DNA from 3 places in the Dendrosporobacter sp. 1207_IL3150 genome. Region 2 is predicted to be linked to each of the others. Evidence: riboswitches for the same ligand, from Rfam matches in the RefSeq annotation. Region 2 holds a riboswitch; each other region holds the start of a gene.

Region 1 (8,112 bases), on a different contig from region 2:
TTACCTTGAGCTATTCAATCCAGTCTAGATGAAACTCTCATGATCCTCGGATCGATGAGATTAACTAAAACGCCCAAGCTGGTCTTTCCATCATGGTCACATTCTCACCAACAATCTTTGCTGGAAATCCCTCAACTATTTGATTATCCGAAATAACGCTTCTTTGCTTAACAACACTCCCCGACTTCACTAAAGTATTTTTACCCAGTACGCTATAGTCGCAGATGATTGAACCAGACTCGATAATAGTTTTAGATCCGATCGTTGTTCCGTGAATAATACATCCAGGGCCAATCGTGACATCATCCTCAATAATAAGTTCATTATCCGGCAACAGATGTAAGACTGAGTTTTCAAGTATTTGCACATTGCTGCCGATTTTAACCGGTCCATGCGAGTTCCCAATAATTCTGACACCAGATGCTACTACCGTATTGCTGCCGATCGTAACGTCTCCAGTGATCTCGGCAGAATCAAATATAAATGCAGATTGATGAATAACAGGGTATTTGTCCCCAAAGTTATAGATTTTCCCCATTTTATCACCTTCCTTCGGTTCATGTTTTACAAGATTCTCTGCCACTAAGCGTAAACTAATATCATTGCCTCTCATCCTTAAAATCACATTTCTATCCTTATCACTCAAGCTTCTGACAAACCTGCCTGGCCTTCCGATAACAACCGATTCGCTAGGAATCACTGCCCCTGCTGGTATGATTGTGCCTTCGCCGAATATGCACATGTTACCAATCTTAGAGCCCGGAAGAAATATAGTACCATTTCCGATCTCACATAAATCACCGATTTGTGCGCCGATGGCAACACATTTGTGTCCAAACACAGTCTTACTTCCAATAGCAATAGGATACTCAGGCGTACCTATTAGGACAGAGTTTTCAAGTATCCAAGTTTCATTTCCAATTTTGAATGAGTCATCTTTAGACCGAAGTATCGAACCCTGGGCAACATATACATTCTCCCCTAGTCTGATTGTACCAATCAGTCGAGCTGAATCATCTATTCTCAAATTCGCGTAACGCTCCCCTCTATAATCAATTTCATCCTTACACTAATCTTAATGCCATGAAATAGAAATCTCATAATAGTATTACTTATGAAGGTGTCATAGTATGATTAACGCCCTTCAATTTTATCTCTATCGTTTTAGCTAGAATTTCCACATTCTTATATTAAATCCTCTCATCGTACTTATATTTACAATCCGCTATTATTTGAAATTATGTTTTCGTATACTGTACCGACAATTCCTCAATAAAAAATCTCATAGACTATGTCTATGAGATTACAACACACATATAAAATTACCGTAAAATAATCGAACCTTAATCCAGGCTATTCCGATTACAGAGATTAACACTGCCCACTCATCTAATCGCTATGCATTTTTAGCCTTTCTAGCGTAAAGTCTCATAGTTGTTAGTTAACTCAATAACTTCTTCTTCAGACAGAACTCGTGTAATAAATGTTGTCAATTCTTGAATAAGATTAATCTCTGACCATTCATTATGTAATTCTCCGTTTGAGTCTGTCAGTATCATTATTGTCGGCCTTGCTTGGAGTTTAGGCCGTGCTTCAGTTACTACTCCAATATGACCAGTGTCAAGTACAACAAAAGTTCCTATAGGATATAACGGCGCCTTAGCCAAGAAAATATTAGCAAGTTCTCTATCCAAGTGAGTTCCACTCATGGCCATTATTCCTTCATATGCCTGATGTGGTAAACATATTTCCTTGTTCTTCGGTCCTGCCACCATAGTATCATAGGCATCAGCAATTGCAGTAATTCTAGCATATTCATGAATTTGGTTAGCTTGTAGCCCTCTAGGATAACCAGTACCATCATACTTCTCATGATGCTGGAAGATAATATGACCTGAAACGACGGAATATCCACGTAGCTTACGTGCATAATCAAAGCCTAACTGAGGGTGTTCCAATTCATTTGCATCTTCATCCATCAATACTATACCAATATCATGAAGCAATGCACCCATAACAATTTCATGCATTTTAGTTGCGTTATAACCCAAGTCGCTGGCTATAACAGCTGCCAGCACTGCTACATTTACACAGTGTTTATAAACATAATCTCCTGGAGTAGCTATATTATCCATCCGAATAATTTGATTCTTTCTTATTGTCTCTTCTATCATTTTAGCCAAGGCAGATACACTACGATACACATCGATGAGCTTACCTTTTTTTGCATCATCGAAAGAATCCTTCAACAACCTAGTTACTTCGGTTTTCTTCTCTTCAGGTAGAGTCTCTTCGTAAGTTAACCCGATGCGTTCAATTATCGGGTTAGTCACACTCAAACAAAATACACCCATTTTTTGAATTCTTTCAATATATCGCTCGGTCAACTGGATATTGCTTCCTAGCAATATCCGACCATCTGCAGCAGATAACCGATTATAGGTAGTCATTCCATGTTTTAAATTTTGAACAGATATTTTTTGCATATTAACTCCTATATTTAACCTTATGTAAAATATTAGTAAGATGCTCTCGTACAAAATAAAAAAAGACAAGCTGCTGCCTGCCTAGATTAAATGCTATCTACACTAACAAGCAGTCTGGCAATCCTAGATAGTTTATCCTTAGACCCATGACTTTGCGTCCTTACCTTTCGACAAGTTTGCCCAATATAAGATTTTAAATTGGAATGTTAATGCACTTCGACATTTAGTTGCATTTTCCTTCATGTGGTATTGAATTGAAAAGGCGAAATGGGCCCCTCCTACAATGGCACTATTTTATATTCGTTAAAGGGTCAATTCTTTAATAGCTAACTATCAATTCTCCAACAACTTTTTTACTGTAGCGATATCATTGGCGGCAACCAGTAGTCCAAGATTATCAAATATCTTTTGCTCATCCCAATTCCACCATTGAAGCTTTAATAACAATTCAATCATTTCATTATTAAACCTCATTTTAATCAATCTGGCCGGATTGCCGCCGACAATCGTATAAGGCTCTACATCCTTTGTTACAGTCGCATTTGCGGCGATAATTGCACCGTCGCCAATCTTAACACCTGGCATAATCGTAACATTCTGCCCAATCCATACATCGTTGCCGATTATGGTATCTCCTTTAAACGGCAGCTGCTCTACTGTAGGTGTAACCTTCTCCCAACCTCCACCGAAGATATTGAATGGATACGTTGTAATGCCATCCATACGGTGATTTGCTCCATTCATAATAAATGTTACACCTTCAGCAATAGCACAGAATTTCCCAATGATTAATTTATCCCCAAGAAACTCATAATGATGCTGAATGCGATCATAGAACTTCTCGGGGGAGTTTTTGCTGTCGCTGTAATATGTATAGTCGCCAATCACCACGTTTGCTTTATCTGGTAGATTCTTTATATAGCAAACCGTTTTTATATTTTCGTTGGGAAATATTTTAGTTTTGTCTGGCGCTATCGGCATATTGACACTTCCTTTCGATTCGTCTAGCTTCTTAGGCTTCAATAACATCTATTTAGTAACTTACTATAAAAATTCATCGCATTTTGCCTTTTACCGCCGTTTGGATTTGTTCACAATATACATGCTTAAGTTATCGTTTGTATCCCAAGCTATCTATTCTGTTCTGAAACAATTCTTTATAACACAAGATTAATTTTTAGTGCAGGACGAACACCGTAGTGAGGTAAGTTGACACGTCCGTAACTGCGAATACTGCTACGATGACCAATAAAAAACGCACGCGAAGAATTATCAGATTGGGTTCTCAGCCACCACCATGAGCAACCAAATTGCTCACCATCCTCAACTATATAATTATCTCCGACTTTTTTATCATACACATACAAGTGACATCCATCGTTCTTTTTTATTTTTGAAAATTCCGTTCCTATTGCACGACGTTCTACACTTAGAGAATCTCCACTAACCTTAGTGGTCAGTTCTTTCACCTCTGAAACACTGAGCAGAAAAACCTTGTCCTGTGTATCTACACTACCGTTGTCCGTGCAATGTGTAATCTTGATAAATTTTTTCTCCGAGTCATTGAACGCGGCATTAAAAAACTCATCGTTAAGCCATTTCCGCAAATCAGAATCGCGCCAGATAATATCTTCAAAATCGCTATGGTATCGCTTAGAATCCAAAATATACTCACTCAAAAGGAACAGCTCACTCCCTGAATTTTGCAATACTCTCCATTTTATTGGTGTCAAGTCAGCTCCATCCGCATTCTGTGGATAAGCGCCGAAAGTAATGATTTCTCCAGACTTTGCATTTTGCGCGTTTTCTTTCATGTCCTGTTTTGTCATATTCATAGCTTCTTCCTTTCATTTAAAAACTCTGTTTTTTTACTTATTAACCTATTTATATAAACATATTACTCTCAGCCTCAGATCAGGACGACTGGAGAAAGCCCTCCAAAATCATCGCCAACGTCTGCCCTTAAAAAATTCCTCATTGCTTGTATTTTACCATTAATTCTCCTGCCTTATGAATGAAGCATATGCTATATTGAAAAAACACGCGAATCTGTTACTCCAAATTTGCTTTTTTCCTCAAAAACCAATCAGCGCTTTCTTAGCTCGTTTACTTCTTTTAATCGTAAATTAGCGGCAATAACTTAAAACTAAAAACAGTGGTTATAATAGTTAATATAAGAATTCGCTAGGGGTGAGATAAGAAGTGAATCCGGTAATTTGGTTTGAGATACCTGTGGCTGATATCGACAGGGCTAAATCCTTCTATGAAGCGGTATTTGGACAAAATTTAACCATAGTAGACATGGAGCAAAGGCAGATGGCTATGTTTTCCATGGAAATGGGCGTTCCGGGTATTGGTGGAGCGCTTGTTAAAGAGGAACACTTCGTACCGTCCTATGCTGGCACGATGGTGTACTTCACTGTAACTGACATCACCGAAACCCTTAGCAAGGTAGTGGCAAGCAAGGGCAAAGAAATAATCCCTAAAACAAGTATTGGAGAGTATGGTTTTTGCGCTTATTTTGAAGATAGTGAGGGTAACAGAATCGGGTTGCACACGATGTAGTTTTCCTACCAAACAATACGGCATTTTGATTTTAATAAGCACTATCAAAATCCATAATATTGTGCAAAATTAAGAATGAGTCGGCTTAGGTATTCGACCTAAAAAACCGACTCATTTATGTATCTTTCTATTTCAGTGCAAGGAGTAAGGCTTGACTTATTCTACTAAATCCGAAATTGTGGTTTAAAAGTTCGGCCCCCTCAATGTAGGGGGCCGTGTTAGTTTGGGAGTTATATTTTAGTGATACCTTCGCCAGACTCGTACTACAACTCGTTAGTTGTTAGATTCTCTTTTTTCACGATCAACTTCTAATATTTTAACCATTTTATAATCGTTCAGATATAGATTGGGCAAGAACTTCAACCATGTCTTGTGTGCATGTCGTTTGCCCTTTAACAAGTCCCATCTCGGTTAAAACAATCGCTTTAGGAATTAGACCTATGTTTTCAATTGTTCTCTTAGCACACCCGATGGAACACCCGTCAATTGTGATAACTTCTTCGGCAGCCTTAGCCGCGTCAATGAACTGCTGCAACCCCGCCCCAATTCCAATCAGACAACTAGCCTTTGTTGTGGCGAAGCCTATTCTGCGAAGACTTCTGCTAACCTGATCAGCCACCTCGCCCACATCGGCGCAGCCTGAGCATGCATATACAATTCGTTTTTCCCCATCGACCTGACAAGAATACTCCAAAATCAATCCTCTCCTTCTCCTTTACAGTCCCGAGGTTAATTAGTATTATAATAGTATCATATTATAAATAGTTGTATATGTCAACAGTTTGTAATATCAACGATTGGAGTGAGCTATTATTAATCAACTCAAAGAGAAAGCCCACTGTCTGCGTGATTCCGTAAAGGAAATGATTAGGCAGCTAGGCTTATTAGAAAACACACAATCATTTTGTAGTTCAGACTGTACATTTACCCAGTGCCATACCATCATTGAAGTGGGCAAGGATACTAACAGCTCACTCAACGATCTTGCCGCTCGCCTGAAAGTTGACAAGAGTGCGATGAGCAGAACTGTTGATGAGCTAGTTAAAAAAGGCCTAGTTTTTCGTGAGCAAGACCCCAACGATCGAAGATATATTCGTATTTCTCTAACCAGTCTAGGACTACAAAAATTTGAGGACATCGACGCTAAATCAAGGTCGATATTTGAACAACTTCTGCAAACAATGCCCGCCGAGGAACATGATGTTGTTATAAAAGGACTGCAACTATTCTCGGAAGCGCTTACCAAAAGCATTATGGGTAAAGAGAACAAAACGGATTAAAAACTACCCATAGCCATCTAACTGGCTATGGGTAGTTTTTTACTCCGTTTTGCGAGGTATGGCACCGCAAGGTCGTTTTTTTGTAGCTTCGGTTAGTTATAATTTAAAAAAGATAATTTCAGAGCAAGAACCTGTTACTTAAAGAATTGCCACCTTAAATTCTTTTATTAGCTTCCTTTTTCATCCTACTTCCGCTCTATCAAAACATGCACTCAACGTGTATTTGATAGAAACGTGATACCGAAACGCGAAAAAAGAGTTTCGCGTTTCAGTCGGCGCCCTTAATATAAGGGTAACAATTTATTTAAAGTTTATATTTTCGCTTACTTTTCATTGCTTCTATATGCATTTGATGTTGCCATTTGAGTAAGATCTTTTTCTTTATTTATTTTGCTATCCTTAAGCATTTCCCCGATATATGTTGAGCCCAATATTAAAACCCCACCTATAATTTGGAGGATTGTTAACTTCTCTCCAATAACGATTACACTGAATAAAATGCCAAATAAAGGCTCCAAGTAACTGTAGGACACTATTTCAACAGATTTCATATGTTCAGAGAGGGAAAAGAATATGGTATAAGCCACACCGGTGTGCAATATACCCAATAGAATGGTATAAATGACCGCCATAGCATCCAAGTTAACAAACGTTAAAATATTTCCATCCATCAATACAAATGGCAGTAAAACCAGCATCGCTGTAAATATTTGCACAAATGTAGCAGTTTGATTATCCACCCTGCATTTAATGCTGCGGTTAATAAGAACAATCGCTGCGTAAAGCATCCCCGAAATAGCACTAAGCGCCATCCCCATATATCCGTACCCTTCTAACACATTATGACCGACAATCAAGACGAGACCTATAAGCGAGCTTAAAATCACAGCAACTTGAAGCTTTGAAATGGTCTCCTTTAATATCAGTGGTGCAGCGATCATTACATACACCGGACACATATTATAGATAATAACAGCAGATGAAATGCTAGTATGTTTAAACCCATAAAACAAAGTTAACCAGCCAAAACCTAGCAATACACCTGAAATAATGTACGGTTTTAACAGCGGCCACTCTACCTTATCTGCTTTTTTCATTTTCATTACAACAAAAAGGACCGGCAGGGCAATTACTGCCCGGAGAAAAGCTAAGCTTAAAGCGGACAAGGGAATGGATTTTGTAAATACACCCAAACTACCCCAAATAATCATAACAAGTGCTAATTTAATTCTATTCATAGAAGCCTCCTTATCTTTGCTAAGTCCAGATTAGCTAAATAATAAGGAACTGTATTGTATAAAATTGGCACTATACCTTTACTTGCTCTATATATGTCCCTGGTGTAATGCCATACATTTTTTTAAATTCCCGAATTAAATGGGCTTGGTCATAAAATCTCAATTCCTCACAAATTGCAAATACGTCTACACCTTTACTTAATAACCTTTTTGCTTCAGCAACCCGATATTGTAAGTGGTATGCGGCAGGTGTGGTTGTATATAACTTTTTAAAATTCCTGATGATTGAAAATTTATTTAACCCGGATATTTGCTCAAGCTTATCTAATGTTATATCGTCATTCACGTGATTTAATATATAATCATGAATCGTTTTGACGATATAACTTGTACTTGCGGCAGTAGTATCAGTAATATCTTTTTCTCCAAACTCCAGCAATAACTCAATAAGTATATTTTCCAATGTGTCTGGAATCTTTTCTGTCAGTAATTGTTCAATAAAGCCTATTAGTTTTCGGATTTGATTACCTGTTAACTTCTTTG
Region 2 (8,112 bases):
AAGGGTTTGAAGTATGCCGGCTGGGCGGCTTTAGTATATTTGGCAATTTTAGCGATGTTGTTAATCCCGGATTATGGTGTATTGCGTGATCCGAAGACCCATACAATTTTGCCTAAATCAGCATTCCTAGACGGTATCATTCCAATATTATTCTTCTTCTTTTTGTTTGTTGGAACTGCATTTGGTATCGGTAAAGGAGTAATAAAAAAAGAAAAAGATATTACCAATTATTTAGGCAAAGGACTAGCTGGTGCTATCAGTTTCATCGTTACAGCCTTTGCTGCTGCTCAATTCATTGCATGGTTTAACAAAACTAATTTAGCAACAGTTATCGCTGTCAAAGGAGCAAATCTTCTGCAATCTCTTGATTTTACCGGCGTTTCATTGGTTATTGCATTGATCTTGCTATCTGCGTTTGTAGATTTATTTGTAATAAGCGGTTCGGCTAAATGGCTCATTCTTGCACCGATATTTGTGCCGATGTTCGGCCTTCTGGGGTATGAACCTGCCTTAACGCAGGTAGCGTATCGAATTGGGGAAAGCTCGGTTAATTCAGTGACACCGCTTAACTACTATGTTCCTGTTATGCTTGGTATAATGAGTAGATATATGAAATTTGAGGATAAAGCTGGAATGGGTACTTTAATGGCTACTCAGATACCTTATGCCTTAGCTTTCCTGGTTGCTTGGACACTTTGGCTGCTTGTATTTATGTTCTTGAACTTACCGCTTGGTCCGGGGGCAAAAATATTTTTGTAGAATCTGATCAATAGAAGAAACTTGCTAGAAGGATGGCGAGTTTCTTCTATTGAAATGTGATATGTTGTAAGCTTAAAAACATGAACTTTTTTAGGTTTGTTATATGAAAATAGCTAAACCAAAAATAAAATTGAAGAAACACGACTTGTAACAATGTTTAGCCTTTACCAATTATCGATAGCGATTGTGCTATATTATAAAGTTTCACGGGATTTTGCAAGCTATGGATGAAATCCAATGGAGAAATATCTAAGACGGAAAGTCTTTGCCAATTTATTAAGGTTCTGTGTATAAACACGTATAAGTCGATCATATAGAAGTGTTCTTGTTTAATATTAAAAAGGAGCAGAATAAATGTTAGTAAACAAAATTATAGAAATAGCTGATAAAATACGGGAAGTTACAATTACCAGACGGCGCGATTTACACCGGTATCCTGAAGCGGCGTGGACGGAATTTCGTACGGCAGCTTTTGTTGCTGATACTCTAACATTGATAGGGTATCAGGTACAAACAGGGAATCAAGTATTAGCTGAGAAGGAAATGATGGGTGTTCCAAATGAAAATGAACTTGCTAAACATATGAAGCGGGCTATAGATCAAGGAGCGAACCCAGAATGGATAAATCAAATGGCTGGAGGCAAAACTGGCGTTGTTGCTAGTTTTAGTTTTGATAAGCAAGGACCAGTTGTCGCACTTCGGTTTGATATGGATGCTAATGACACTTGTGAGGCCGAAGAAGAACGCCATTATCCATATAAGGCCGGATTTAACTCTGTAAATAAGGATGCAATGCATGCGTGTGGTCATGACGGGCATATTTCAGTTGGTCTTGCAGTCGCGGAAATCTTAATAGAACTAAAGGATCAGCTTGCAGGAACAATAAAACTTATCTTTCAACCGGCCGAAGAAGGTGTACGAGGCGCAAAAGCCATGGTAGCACAAGGCATTGTTGATGATGTGGATTATTTGTTGGGAGCTCATCTCGGGTTTAAAGCAAAACAGACAGGGCAATTGATCTGTAATGCTACAGGTTTTTTAGCAACTAATAAATATGACGCTGAGTTCAGCGGGATGCCTGCTCACGCTGGTGCAGCCCCAGAAACGGGCAAAAATGCATTACTTGCTGCAGCATGTGCTGCATTGAATTTGCATGCTATTTCCCGGCATGGTGAGGGATCATCTAGAATCAATGTCGGTGTACTTCAAGCGGGAAGTGGACGCAATGTTATTCCTGCCAATGCTTTATTAAAGTTCGAAACGCGGGGAGCCACTAGCAAAATCAACCAATATATAGTAGATGAGGCGATAAGAGTTGTAAGATCAGCGGCAAATATGTATGATGTAGATGTGAAAATTACTCGAATGGGCAGTGCGGTAGGCGGTAATAATTCTATTGAGCTAGCTGAAAAACTGAATGAGATAGCTAAAAGATTAGAAATATTTGATGATATTATTGATACTTGCGATGCTGGCGGGAGTGAGGATTTCTCGTACTTCATGGAAAGGGTTCAGCACAATGCTGGTCAAGCGTGCTACATGATGATTGGAGCGAAACTAGCGGCAGGACATCACGATTCTTATTTTGATTTCGACGAAACTGCATTGGATCTTGCAACAAAGATGTTAGCAACCTCTGCGGTTGATCTATTAACAGGGCAGAATAAACAATGTAATCCTTAGATCGATTTGCGAGGTAACGGATAGCCTCCACCAAAAATATATATTCAACTCCACCTATATAAGGTGGAGTCATTTGCTTTTATTCTGTGATTGGTCTTTATATGAAGTGAATTTGAGAAAGTGACCAAGAAGACGGGTTTTTGCAAGTTGCCGAACCACGTTCTATGGCAATGTTAGGAAACATAACGAATTCTTGCTGCATGGGTATTGCCATGATTGTAGATAATAAGATATTACCTTATAGCAGGGGGAACTTGTGGGTGGTGGAACCAGGTTTACAAGTATCAGAAATTATGCTATCACCGGAGACTATTATTCCTGATGCGGTTTTAGACATAATTAATAATTCTTTTGTCTTTAGTATAGATGAGCTAAATAACGCAAAGATGCGTAAAAAAACTATGTATATTGCTTCAAATAAAAAGGGTGAATTTATAGGATATTGCATTATATCTGTGGGATTTCCCTTTGAGGTTGTCGGAGAGCTAAAATGTGATATAGAAGGTAAAGTCGTATGGATTGACGTGCTTGAAATCGCAGTTATACATCAAGGATATAACTATGGTCGAATGTTTGTAGAACAGATCAAGAGCAGATGTTCTTACGACATTCTACTTCTATCAATCGAAGAGTCTATATGTTTTTGGCAGCAGACAGGCTTTAAAGTCATTTGCTACTCCGGTGAAATGGCCTATATGATTTATGAAAGACAACCTAGTCGTTTGGCATTTAGCAGCGAGAATACTTTATGTTACATGATATAAGAGTGGAGTATTTCAAGCACTATCTACAGAAGAACCACTATGCGAACGCATAGTGGTTTTTTTATTAAGTACATTTTTTATAGTCTAGCCTGTACACTAAAACACTTTGACGAGGGTCGTTATCATATAGATAAGGTATTTTTATTTCATTCACAAGCACGAAGGGGGTATTTTCTAGAAAGTATATATAGTCATACGATGGATAATACAATATAATGTCTGCTGTTCTTTCAAAGCTTTCTACAGAAATCAAAATATTTCCGATAACCTTAATAAATATTTGTATTGAAAAAGGGTTAAAAAAGTAAAATTTATTATCTGAGGGTTTTATATTATATTCTTCTGCAAAGCAATTTAAGAAATTTATTTTGTTCATGCTATTTTTGTGTTTCTTTAGATAATCTTTTCTATTATCCATAGCTTGTTTATAGAAGAAGTTATTCATTTCTATACCTGTAACAGTGCAGTTGAAAAAATGATTTATGTAAAAATTAAGCCTTCCTTTTCCGCAGCCAAAGTCGACAATATTATCTTCTGCTTTGAAATTATAATGCTTATCTAATATTTCTAATACAGAGTAGGAGGTTGGCTCATATCTGTTGTAGTGCAATGAGTCATTGAATATTTTTTGTTCCCCTGAGGTGTTTATGTTCAATAGTTTTTCATAATATTGTTCATCCATTTATAGTACCTCTAATTCGAGATTTTATTTAAGTGTTATTTTATACTAATTTTTAAATATAGAGAGAAATAATAAAAAGATCAAAACGGTTTATATTCTCATACCTCTATCTAATTTGTGGAAGCATTGTGCGTTTATGTATTTACAGATACTGTAAATATGTCGGATTTTGTAGTTTTAAAGCTCGGTATGGCTCTAATCAGAACTAAGCGGGCGTTATTTTAATCATATAGTACCTAATTTAAGTTTACCTAATTTTAAACCCCGGTTACAGTCTAAATGTCTTTTAAGTGTCTTTGCAAGAAGTTTTTAACAGGAGTACAATAAAAGAGTCATATATTACTTCAAATTCTGTTACATTTCCTGTTATATTCAGTCTTTTCTTGATGAATTGTTAAGTATTGACTGAAAAATGTGGTAAAGAAAGGGATGGTATTATGGCATTTAAGATTGGCGCAGCCGCAATGGTTTTTATTGCAGCTTCTTTATTTGTGCTAAACTTAGTTCACTTAACTGGCGCAATTTAATTGTGAGGTAAGTAAACTGACAAATATATGACAATGAAAAGACACCACCAAATATTTGGATGGTGTTTTTTTTGCCATGTTTAGATAGGTGATATAGAGGTAGCAGTAATATAAGTATGCATTCAGATTGTATGAGTCACTTACAGATGCTACATCAATTGATTTATTAGCTATTCCATAAAAGTGTTTTGCCCTCTAGCTCAGTGCTGAGCTAGAGGGCATTTTCTTCTATGAACTCGTTATTAAATACAAAATTAGGAGCCTTCTCCGTGACGCTCGCCAGTGTGGTGCTGATTTCTTAGTTTTTTTGATCCGGTATTCGGCTCACGCATATGGTGGTCGTTATCCTTTGCATGTATAGGTTCATTTGACGGATCAATTACAGGATAAGTTTCGGGCTTAGACATATTATCTCCTCCAGTTTATTAATACTAGTGATTTCGTCTGGTCTTGCTACTTTGTTAGTTAACATAAGCGTGTCTAAAAAACTCTTTGACGTAGTTAGGGTTAGTTAGAAGATATGGTCTTAAATTGTTTCATACTAACGTGTATCGTGTATTATCTTGCCTGCACTTTAATTTTGCCTATCAAGCGCGATAAACCGTCATGAACACTATTAATATATTGTGGTGACTTATTTAGTTTTATCCGTGGAAGATTTGGGTTAAGTTTTAATTTTGGACAATTGCCCTAGAGGAATAGACATGATGACAGTAGAATGTAAAATTAGACAATATTCGGCAAACTTACTGAAAGGTAAGGACGCAAAGCTATGGGTCTAAGGTCGTGGAGACTATGATTGCCAGGTTGCTGTTTAATTCGTTAAGTAACACCTGGGTCCGCCTGGGTGTGTTTTTTGACGGTTGCCGAATACCGGCAAAGCATTAATATGTGAAAGTGACTAGTAATTCTGCTCATAAGCCTAGCTTGGGAAGGTCGTGAAGGGAATTAAGATGAAAAAAAATGCAGTACTATTATGCTTCGTGGTGGTCTCAATTAATATTTTCAGCACTATAATACATGAATTGGTTGATTACCATGGTAATAATTTTTTTATATTATTACATAGCTTAAGCTTTTTGCTACTTTTGTTAATTGCATATACTACTTTTGTTGAAAATCGAAAAGCAGCGAGGAATACTCAATCTAAAATTAAGGAATCTTTTGATGCGATGAAATCGCTGTTTATGCATATGCCAGGTGCTGTTATGACTTTAAAGAAAGACTTTACTATTATTGAGGTCAACGAATTAGTCAAAAGTGCTACAGGATTCAATCTCAGTGAAATTCAAGGTAAAAAGTGTTACGACGTGTTAGGCAATGGTGACATTTGTTGTGATTGCCTTGTGCAGACCGCGCTGGCCTCTGGAAAACCTCAGTATGGTACAAGGATAAAATACGAGAAAGATAGCAAAACAATATACGGAAAACAAACAGTTATTCCAATTAGGGATGAATGTGGAAATATTGAGTATCTTTATGAGATAGTAACAGATATAACGCAAGAAGTGTTTTTAGAAAAGGAAAACTCAGAGATTCTAATGGACATTGTAACCTCATTGGCTCATCTTATCGAAACTAGAGACCCGTCAACAGGAACCCATTGTATCAACGTACAACGAATAGCCTTATTAATTGGTGAAATCATGGGACTAAATAATGCGGTTTTAAAAGAACTGAGTATTGCAGCTATCCTCCATGATATTGGGAAAATAGGGATTCCCGAATCAATTCTAAATAAACCAGAGCGCCTTAATGCTGTTGAGTTTTTGATAATACAGCGTCATCCTCAGATCGGGTACAATGCAATAAAGCATATCAAGCGACTGCAAGTGGTTAGCGAAGCCATTCTAGATCATCACGAACATTATAATGGTGAAGGATATCCTAATGGTAAAAAGAAAGATGAAATATCTATGATTGCCAGAATTCTCACTGTTGCAGACGTATATGAGGCATTGACCTCTGATAGAGTATATCGTAAGGCAATGAGTACTAAACAAGCTGTGGAAATAATAGGCAAAGGAAAGGGACGACAGTTTGATCCAAGAGTTGTTGACGCATTATTTGAGCTAGTATATACGAAAAAGATAAAACAAATCTGTTAACAAAAGTTGCGCTTTCTGTGCAGATGTAGGAGGCGTGATTTTTTATTTTTGGATATTCCAACTATTTATATAAAAACTCTTAGTAACATGTTTTATGTTCATATAGTTTTTGCCATTATTAGACTGGAAGCTTAGCTAAGTCGAAAAATTCAAAGATAGTACTATCTAAATAGCATATTTTATTGTATACAGAATGAACGTTTTTGTAATGGGTGTTGCATCAAAATTGTTACTATGTTATCTTATATATTATTTGTAGGAAGCATTTGAGTATTTTAAAAGAAATAATTGTCATTTAGTGAAAGGTAGGAGACTCGGATGGAACAGCAATCTTTTAGTAAAACAAAACAACTAGTTTATGCAGCATTGGGCATTGCCCTCGTTTTTATTTGTACAGTTTTTGTAAATGTTCGTCTGCCCATTGCCGCTAACGGCGGATTGGTTCATTTGGGAAATGTACCCCTATTTATTATTGCTATTCTCTATGGTCGGCGGTTCGGCGCTTTGGCGGGTGGAATCGGTATGGCGATTTTTGATATAATAGGCGGATGGTTTTTATGGGCCCCGTTTACTCTGATTATTGTCGGTCTTATGGGGTATACGGTTGGCGCTATATGCGAAAAGCGCCATACTCTCTCAGCTTATGTTATGGCGCTAGCGGCTGCTTGTCTCATAAAGGTGGTCGGTTATTATATAGCCGAAGGTATTATTTATGGTAATTGGCTGGCACCAATGACGTCTATTCCTGGCAATCTTGTTCAGATTGGAGTAGCGGCAGTTGTTGTGTTGCCTGTAGTATCAAAACTTAGAAAGCATCTTGCAGCTTCTTCCCTGGCGGTGGCCCGTAAATAAAAGACAAAGCTTCAGTAGGTAAAGCCCCTTTTTGATGAATATATTTTTGCAATGAGATTAACTGAAAAATTTGCTATATGTTTTCTTGGTAATACCTGATAAAATCAAAATATAATAAAAAAGGGGGGACAAACATGCAATACCAATATAAGCAAGAAAAGCAAATGCAAATGAATGATAAGCCATTAATTAAAGCGGATAATAAAATATACCGTGTTCAGAACCCTGTTCGCAGCGAACTATCCTTGTCGGTCTTTTTTCTATTTAAATCTCATATTTCTCGTAGCGTGAAAAAAACATTAGAAAAATACCCCCAGACTAATATTATTTTTGGGAAGTCGGGCGGCTCCTGGTGGAAACCAGAATATCATATTGTAGTTGGTGGAAAGACGAAGAAAGCTGTTCAAGCTGCCGCTGAAATGCTGCAAAAAACTTTGAATGGCGGGAAAGAAAAAACTACTAAATAATTAATAATGCCCTACAGTTCACTTTAAGAGCTGTAGGGCATTTTTTATAATGGCTATTATCGGCCGGAAGTAGTGGAATCCATTCCTAAGATCAGCCTTCCGGTATCACTAAGATAGGTCCTGTGGGAGGCAGTTGATTGTCTTCCACTGACACCTAATTTGTTATTTGAATAAATCAGGAATAATTTTGTATTTTTTACATTTTGGCATTGATTGGGAAAAAGATTATGATTATAATCATTTACATAGAACAATTAAAGAGTACTGGAG
Region 3 (8,112 bases), 130 kb from region 2:
ATGCTCTATAATTTTATCGATAAAACCCCAAGCCGCTTCTACCTCATCCCATCGTGAAAACAAAGTATTGTCACCGCGCAATATGTCTAAAATGAGCCTTTCGTAAGCTTCAGGTGTATTCCCAGTGGTACTGCATGCATTACCTGTATCCATTCTAGTTGATATTATTTCTCCTGTTGTTCCGAATTTTCTGGTATTAAATTGAAAGCAAACTCCAACCTCCGGCTGTATTTTTATTACGAGAACGTTAGCATGATGATCAAATTTGTCCTTGAAGTATAGAAGCGGTGGAGCTGCTTTAAACTGAATAACAATCTTTCCCTCGTTACTTCCTAATCGTTTCCCTGTACGTATGTAAAACGGTGTACCAGCCCAGCGAAAATTTTGAACAAACAATTTCATGGCAACAAATGTTTCGGTTGTTGATGATGCTGAAATTTTCTCTTCTTCTTTATATCCAGAAACTGCTTTGCCTTCCACTAGTCCGCTGCCATATTGCCCAAAAACTATATTGTGGTCAATTGAATTAGACGAAAATGGCTCAATGGCTTGAATTACTTTCAGCTTTTCAGTTCTTATTGAGTCAGGGGTAAGTTGTACAGGTGGTTCCATAGCAACTAAGGAAAGCGTCTGAAGCACATGATTCTGTACCATATCTCTCATGGCGCCGGAAGTCTCATAATATCCGCCCCGACTTCCAACACCTGCTTTTTCACTTAATAGTATTTGGATATTGTCAATATACTTGTTATTCCACACAGATTCAAAAACAGAATTGCAAAACCTGAGTACCATAATATTTTGAATCATTTCTTTGCCAAGGTAATGATCAATTCGATAGATATTCTTTTCACTGAAGGCACCGCTTAATTTATCATTAAGGCTTTTTGCACTTTTTAAATCCTTTCCAAAAGGTTTCTCTATAACAAGTCTCTGCCAAGAACCGCTTCTTTTAGCAAGTTCATAACAGTGCAGCCCATTAACAATTGGCTCAAAATATTCAGGTGCTACAGCAAGGTAGAATGTCCTATTACCAGCTGTATTGTGTTTTTCATCTATTGATTCTAAATATGCCTGTAATCTCACGTATCCAGCCGAATCCAAAAAGTCAAATTGCAAATAATAAATCAAACTGCTCAATTTATCCCAAATATCTTTAGCTATTTTGTTACGGGAATACTTATTAATAGCTTGGAATGCCTCTTGCCGATATTGTTCAACAGTTTTTTCTTTTCTACCAATTGCGACTACTGCAAAACTTTCAGGCAGTAAGCTTTCACTGACAAGATTGTATAATGCTGGCAGCAGTTTTCTGTTAGTCAGATCACCAGTGCCGCCAAAAATGACAAGGATAGATGATATTTCTTTATCACTACTCACTAACACAGTTGTTTTCACCCCCTAGAAAGATTCCTAGAGAAATTAATACTCCTTCTAGAATATGTAGGGATTAGCTAAAAGTGTTTGTTCGTTGTTTTAAAAAAGAAAAACCGCCCAAAGAGGGCGGCGTAGTAGCAAAACAAGGTTAATTAGTTGTAGTCGTAGCGCGAGTTACTTTGACCTTTAATAAACTAATTACACTTGATAGTACAGCAATAGATAAAACAGAATATAAACCTTGTACTAGCCCCACAGCATAACTTCCCGATAGCACGACAGCAAAATCTATTACAAAGTTAACCTTTCCAGGATCCCAGTTAAATTCTCGCTGTAAATATAATGTTAGAATATTAGCCCCTCCAAGCGATGATCCATTTGAGAAAAGAAAGGCTACACCTGCCCCTATCATTACGCCACCTAAGATCGCACTTAAGAATGGATGGATAGCAAAACTAGTTATCCAACGATCCATTTCTGTCATAAACGATAAACTTACCACCGAAAAGATGGTCGAAAGAGTAAAGTTTACTCCCATCCGCATAATTGAAAGAATGTAAAACGGAATGTTTACCAATATAAACACAGTAGAAAAAGGTATTTGCCAGAAGTAAGAAGCGCTTAGGGCTAATCCCGCTGTTCCACCAGTTACTAGTTGCGCATGATGCATAATCAAGATGCCTACGCTCACAATTAAGCAACCTATAAGCATCTTAGTTACCTTCACCAAATTATTTAATGTCAAAAGTTTGACCATCATTATCATTCACCTCTCTCATCTATCAAAAATAAATCTTTATAATAAAAAAAGCCTATGCAGTTAATGCATAGGCCACATTGCCTTATCCAAATACTTGAACGAACGATCAAGTTTTTTGAAGCGTATTTCTTATATGGCCTTAATAATAACAGGAAAAAGACTATTTTGCAATATAAAATAAATTCCAATAACAAATAAAATATATTATTTAATATCTCTTCTATAGTATATGTTGCTACTTAATTTATTGACAAATCACTTCTGCCATCTTAACCTAAAATTATATTAGAAGTTGGATTTTTGAAAAATAATACTAAATTCAAAGGATTATCTGCTAAAATTTCTACAGAAACAAATTAGCATCTACGCATGTGACAATATATACTTTCTTACATGCATAAAAAGACAGCTCTAGGATAAGCTGCCTTTTTGAGTGAAATATTTTTATAGGCCTAACTGCTGAAAGCCATAATCCAAAAGTTTAGCCGCATCAGACCATCGATAATCGCTGTTAAGAATTACTGCAACTAGCTGAACATTTTTCCTTGTCGCCGATGCCACTAAACATTCGCCAGCCGCATTAGTAAAGCCAGTTTTTACTCCGTTTGCGCCTTTATATGTTTTTAGAAGCTTGTTAGTATTTGTCACATGACTGACAGCACCACTAGTAAAACGAACATCATGTTCACGGCTTGCAACAATTTGGGCAAATAGCGGATTTGACATTCCGTAAGACGTAATCAGCGCCAAGTCATAAGCAGTAGTAAAATGATTTATCGGGTCTGGCAAACCATGCGGGTTTGTGAAATGAGTGCGGGTTGCCCCAATTGCTTCAGCCTTATCATTCATCTTTTGGACAAACTGTGGCACTGAGCCAGCAACGTTTTCGGCGATGACTTCCGCTGCATCATTTCCGGAAACCAACATCATTCCATACAACGCTTCCTGCAAAGTTAACTTGTCGCCCGCTTTTAATTCTAGACTAGACCCGTCACACAAAGCGGCTTGTGGGCTTGCCACTACAACACTGTTGAGGTTACCTTCTTCAATTGCGGTAATAAGCGTAACTATCTTTGTAGTACTTGCTGGATACATAATGTCATTTGCTTTTTTGTCAAATAGTACTTGGAGATCATCTGCCTTCATTAAAACAGCCGCCTCAGCTTCTATTTTAGGTGGTGATGATGCAGATACGAGATTGGCAATAACCACAACAAGAACTATCGACAGTAATATAATCCGTTTTAGCATTAGCTCTTTCTCCCGAAAATAGTATTTTTATTAAGATCTACTTTCGATCAGAGCATCTTATTTTCCTTTTTTTTACTTTTATAGTAGTCTTGTTAAATTTTACTAAAAAGTAAAGCGTTTAAGTAAGGTCTGCAATTCACCAGCCATCAAGGATAAGGATTGACTAGAAGCAGCAATCTCTTCCATTGATGCAGATTGTTCCTCGCCCGCTGCAGAAACAGTAAGTGTCTGATCGGCCGTATCTCTGCTAATTCTATCTACTGCCCTAACTGATGAGACTATTTGTTGGCTTCCTGACGCCATTTGTTGGATAGCTGCCGAAATATCTCGAATTTGTTCCGACACCTGCCCTATTTGTGTTTGAATTTCAACAAAAGCTTGGCCTGCGTTATTAACTACCTCTGCACCAACCTTAGCTTCTTTAGTGCCTTCACTCATGGCAAAAACCGCTTGCTCAGTATCAACTTGCACGGCACTAATAAGATCGGCGATTTGCTTTGCTGCCTGTTGCGACTGTTCAGCCAGCTTCCTTACTTCTTCCGCAACAACTGCAAATCCACGACCTTGTTCGCCCGCCCGTGCGGCTTCAATCGCTGCATTTAACGCCAAGAGATTAGTTTGTCCCGCAATCCCTGAAATCGTCTCAACAATTTGTCCAATTTCTTTAGAGCTTTCCCCTAGTTTAGCAACAACATCTGCTGAGCGAGTAACAGTTAATTCTATGCTCTGCATTTGATTAATAGCTTTTTCCACTGTTTTTCGCCCATTAGCAGCAGCGTTATTGGCATTATCTGAAACAACAGCTACATTATTAGAGTTTGCAGCAACCTGCTGTATACTTGCCGACATCTGCTCTATAACCGCAACTGCTTCGTTGATAGCTTCTACTTGTTGCTGCGTTCCTTGAGAAATCTCTGTAACAGTTGAGGCTACTTGGTTTACAGCCTGTGCTGACTGTTCTGCACCCATTTTCAATTCACCCGATGAAATATTGACTTGCTCAGCTGCATTTGAAACTTGACTAATTAGATTTCTTAGATTTGCTGCCATAGTATCAAACGCCGTAATTAGCGCCTGGATTTCATCATTACCATTATAGGAAATTTGCTTCACTGTTAAATTCCCGCCGGCAATTGCTGCTGCCACTGAAACTACTTCTTTCAATGGTTTAGCAATACGGCGCGAAAACCAAATACCTAACACAATAGAAATAATTATTACTAAACAAGAGATACCTATAATCAGGTTTTCAATTGACTGCTCAGCTTCTTGACTTTGCTTAACCCTTAGATCCATCCGTTCTGTTAGAAAAATAGCAAAATCTTGGAGCTTTGCTTCTGCGTCAAAACTCGACTGAGCAGCTGTAGCTACGTAGCTGAGGGCCTCCTGTTGACCCTTTTGTTTATATATTTCAATAGTTTTATCGGTTACTTTATGATAATTGCTTAATGCTGCTTTGGTCTCAGCAACTTTTTGTTTTCCTTCTGGGGTAGTCAGGTTTTTCTCTAAAGACGCGAAGTACTTATCCATTTTTCTCCGAGATTCTTCATACTGCTGAAGATAAGTAGGGTTGCCTGATAATAAATAACCCCTTGCTTGATATCCTTGATTCTTCAGTTCGACTGTTACATCTTTAACATCAAAAACCAAAGGAGCACTGCGTTGCACTAGACCTACATAACCTTTTTGAACTTCATCATTTTTAATTTTGCTGTAAATAGTTAACCCTGAAAAGATTGTGGTAATAAATAGAATAAGAATGATGATTTTTGCCCCAATAGTCAACTGAAACTTACTTTTACTTAACACTTGCTCAATTACCCCCATAAATTTGATTAGATAAAAAACAAAAAATGCAGCCATGGCATACTCCCCCGACTACATTTTAACTAAAAGTTACTACAAAATGCAGTCTGGCAGTCATAAGGCATCAGCCTCTTAGACCCATAACTTTGCGTCATTACCTTTCGATAATTTTGCCAAATATTTAGTTTTTGTGACAAATTTTTGCACAACGTTACAAATTATACCAGGTGTAAAGTTGTCTGTCTACTATTTAGTTTATTAGTTGTCCTAATACTTATAATTAATTTAAATTAACTACTATTTACTTTGAATATAAAATAGCTTCAATAAACAAAAGATGAGCCAATACATGTTTGTTTTGGCCCATCTTTATTTAGATTGCGCAGTAAATTCAAAACAAATTTCCATCGACTGCAGCCTTAACGTCCTGAATTAGCTGTTCTCTTTCAATATACAATATTTCCGCTTCTTTCAAAGATATTTCTTGAAATACTATTAGACTTTCCGGCTTAAGCTGGCCTATTACAGCTATATCGACATTAGCGGCTTGGGCTATCTTAGGATATCCGCCCACTGTCTGACGATCAGCTAATAGTATGATAGGGCTACCATCAGGAGGTACTTGAATAGTACCTAGCGAGACGGCTTCTGAGATCATCTCTAGAGATTCCTTAAGTCTTAAGAGTTCACCAGACAACCTATACCCCATTCTGTCTGATTGAATTGTAACTTTGAATTCTCTATTAAAAAAGTTATATATGCTTTCTTCAGAAAAGTAATCAAATTGGATGCCGCGAATAACCCTAATCACTACAGCTTTCCCCTCCTGTGGAAGGTGGTTTCTACCAAAGAACCAGGAAGATGTCAAAAAGGCTTTACTTGTGCTTGCCATTGATAACTGCTTAATTAGACGGCTAGATTTTTTACTAATGGTATTTGTTGTAATTATATCACCTTTAGCTATGGCCCGCCCTTGAAAACCGCCAATTCCTGCCCGCAGATATGTACTTTTACTGTTCATTACCTCATATACATTGAATCCGCCAGCAACAGCGAGATAAGCGCGGCAGCCTTGTGTGCAGGCGCCAAATTCCAAAATACTGCCTCGTTTAATAAGGACAGGACGCCACATTGGTATTGACTCGCCGTCAACAATAGGGGATAAATCGCCACCAGTAATTGCTATTAATTTATCTTCACTAAATTTGAGTGCCGGTCCCATTATAGTAATTTCCAGTGCTGCTTCACCTTCGTCATTACCTATCAAGATATTGGCGATTCGCATGGAAAAGGTGTCCATTGCCCCACCGACTATAACTCCATGTTTTTGGTAGCCATACCTGCCTAAATCTTGAATCGACGATTGCAGACCCGGTCTAATAACTTCTATACTCATTGTTTTCCCTCCCTAAGCTTTTCATACTCTTTAAGAGAAATAGGGCGAAAACGAACAATGTCTCCTGCTTGAAGCAAACTAGGAGGATCTTCAGTGGGACGGAATAATTCCACTGGTGTACTGCCGATCAGCTGCCACCCTCCTGGTGTTGTTATGGGATATATTCCTGTCTGCATACCAGCAATACCGACAGATCTAGCCGGAATAGCAGTACGCGGAGATTGACGGCGCGGCGCGGCAATTCTTTCAGACATCCCCCCTAAGTAAGGAAAGCCTGGTGCAAAACCGATCATATATACTAGATATTCACCGCTTGAATGAATTTCGATCACTTCATCTATATTAAGCTTATTCTGCTCAGCTACATACGGCAAATCCGGTCCAAACTCACCACCATAACAAACCGGAATTTCAACTACTTTAGGATTACTTTTAAAAGAGCTCCCCAATTTCCCAACCGCTTCTTTCAAAATACCTGTCACTATCTGATGTGCCATACTATATTTGAGTCCTATCGCTTGTTTGCAATTCTTCATTACCACTAAAGGATTATAAAACACAGTTACACTAGAAAACGCTGAAACATATTCAATCATACCCGGGAAGGAATTTCTCTCAAGATATTCTCCTAAAGATTTAACTTTACTATTGATTTCTGGGCTGATACTTTTACCAAACTCAACCAAAACCGCCGTTTCACTTAGCGGTAGAAATTGAATGTCGATATTATTTTCTTTATTTACCTGATCCAAAAATATCACCTCTTTAGCTGCGAATAAGAATACTTTTGTTAATAAGTTCTGTCAGCAGCATTAGAAGGCTGACGGCAAATACTTTTATGTATTGTTCTTGCCGTCAGCCACACCTTTATTGCTCTATAGAACTCCAAGCTGTTCGTCGCGAACATCTGTTATAAACATATGCCCTGGAGCGTGGGTAATCATAAGCTCCGGTTTTACATGCATAGCTACTGCTTGCGGAGTTGCACCACATGCCCAGAAAACAGGAACTTCCCCAGGTTTAATTGTAACAGAATCTCCAAAGTCAGGTTTATATATATCCTTAATTCCAATACTTTCGGGATTACCGATATGTATTGGCGCTCCATGAACAGCTGGGAAACGTGAGGTAACCTGTACAGCACGAACTACATCTCTTTCAGGAATGGGTCGCATACTAACCACCATTGGTCCTTCAAATCTTCCTGCTTTGACACAAGAAATGTTGGTTTTGAACATAGGGACATTGCAATCTTCCTCAATATGACGAACTGAAATTCCATTATTCATTAACGGATGTTCAAACGTAAAGCTGCAGCCGAGAAGAAAGGCAACCATATCATCTTCCCAATAATCAATAATATCAGAAACTTCTTCGGCTAATTCGCCTTGCCGATAAATTCTGTATTTCGGAATGTCTGTTCTTAGATCGGCTTGTGGAGCTACAATTCTAGGAATAGGGCAACCTGGTTCAGTCACATCAAGAACAGGGCAGGGTTTGGGATTACGCTGACAAAATAAGA

The links. A riboswitch is a leader RNA that binds a small molecule or an ion and turns the genes downstream of it on or off. The one in region 2 is predicted to bind cyclic di-GMP.
Region 1: it holds a riboswitch for cyclic di-GMP, as region 2 does, so the genes downstream of both, V6C17_RS11925 (HD-GYP domain-containing protein) here and V6C17_RS04485 (HD domain-containing phosphohydrolase) in region 2, are expected to answer to the same signal.
Region 3: it holds a riboswitch for cyclic di-GMP, as region 2 does, so the genes downstream of both, V6C17_RS03900 (methyl-accepting chemotaxis protein) here and V6C17_RS04485 (HD domain-containing phosphohydrolase) in region 2, are expected to answer to the same signal.

What each region holds. Positions count from the first base shown of each region.
Region 1 is NZ_JBAIYU010000022.1:14,433-22,544, forward strand. It holds gene V6C17_RS11920 (DapH/DapD/GlmU-related protein) at 65-1,027, opposite strand; gene V6C17_RS11925 (HD-GYP domain-containing protein) at 1,416-2,486, opposite strand; cyclic di-GMP riboswitch class I at 2,592-2,677, opposite strand; gene V6C17_RS11930 (Vat family streptogramin A O-acetyltransferase) at 2,820-3,467, opposite strand; gene V6C17_RS11935 (DUF6273 domain-containing protein) at 3,644-4,321, opposite strand; gene V6C17_RS11940 (VOC family protein) at 4,689-5,051, shown strand; gene V6C17_RS11945 (putative zinc-binding protein) at 5,377-5,751, opposite strand; gene V6C17_RS11950 (MarR family winged helix-turn-helix transcriptional regulator) at 5,915-6,331, shown strand; gene V6C17_RS11955 (DMT family transporter) at 6,655-7,569, opposite strand; gene V6C17_RS11960 (AraC family transcriptional regulator) at 7,640-8,112, opposite strand, start outside.
Region 2 is NZ_JBAIYU010000010.1:214,321-222,432, reverse strand. It holds gene V6C17_RS04510 (AbgT family transporter) at 1-759, shown strand, start outside; gene V6C17_RS04505 (amidohydrolase) at 1,114-2,442, shown strand; gene V6C17_RS04500 (hypothetical protein) at 2,703-3,206, shown strand; gene V6C17_RS04495 (methyltransferase) at 3,271-3,888, opposite strand; gene V6C17_RS04490 (hypothetical protein) at 4,670-4,822, opposite strand; cyclic di-GMP riboswitch class I at 5,145-5,230, shown strand; gene V6C17_RS04485 (HD domain-containing phosphohydrolase) at 5,369-6,523, shown strand; gene V6C17_RS04480 (ECF transporter S component) at 6,842-7,375, shown strand; gene V6C17_RS04475 (hypothetical protein) at 7,510-7,842, shown strand.
Region 3 is NZ_JBAIYU010000010.1:85,151-93,262, forward strand. It holds gene zwf (glucose-6-phosphate dehydrogenase) at 1-1,386, opposite strand, end outside; gene V6C17_RS03890 (YitT family protein) at 1,526-2,137, opposite strand; gene V6C17_RS03895 (D-alanyl-D-alanine carboxypeptidase family protein) at 2,582-3,388, opposite strand; gene V6C17_RS03900 (methyl-accepting chemotaxis protein) at 3,491-5,251, opposite strand; cyclic di-GMP riboswitch class I at 5,293-5,379, opposite strand; gene V6C17_RS03905 (biotin-dependent carboxyltransferase family protein) at 5,586-6,590, opposite strand; gene pxpB (5-oxoprolinase subunit PxpB) at 6,587-7,342, opposite strand; gene V6C17_RS03915 (putative hydro-lyase) at 7,466-8,112, opposite strand, start outside.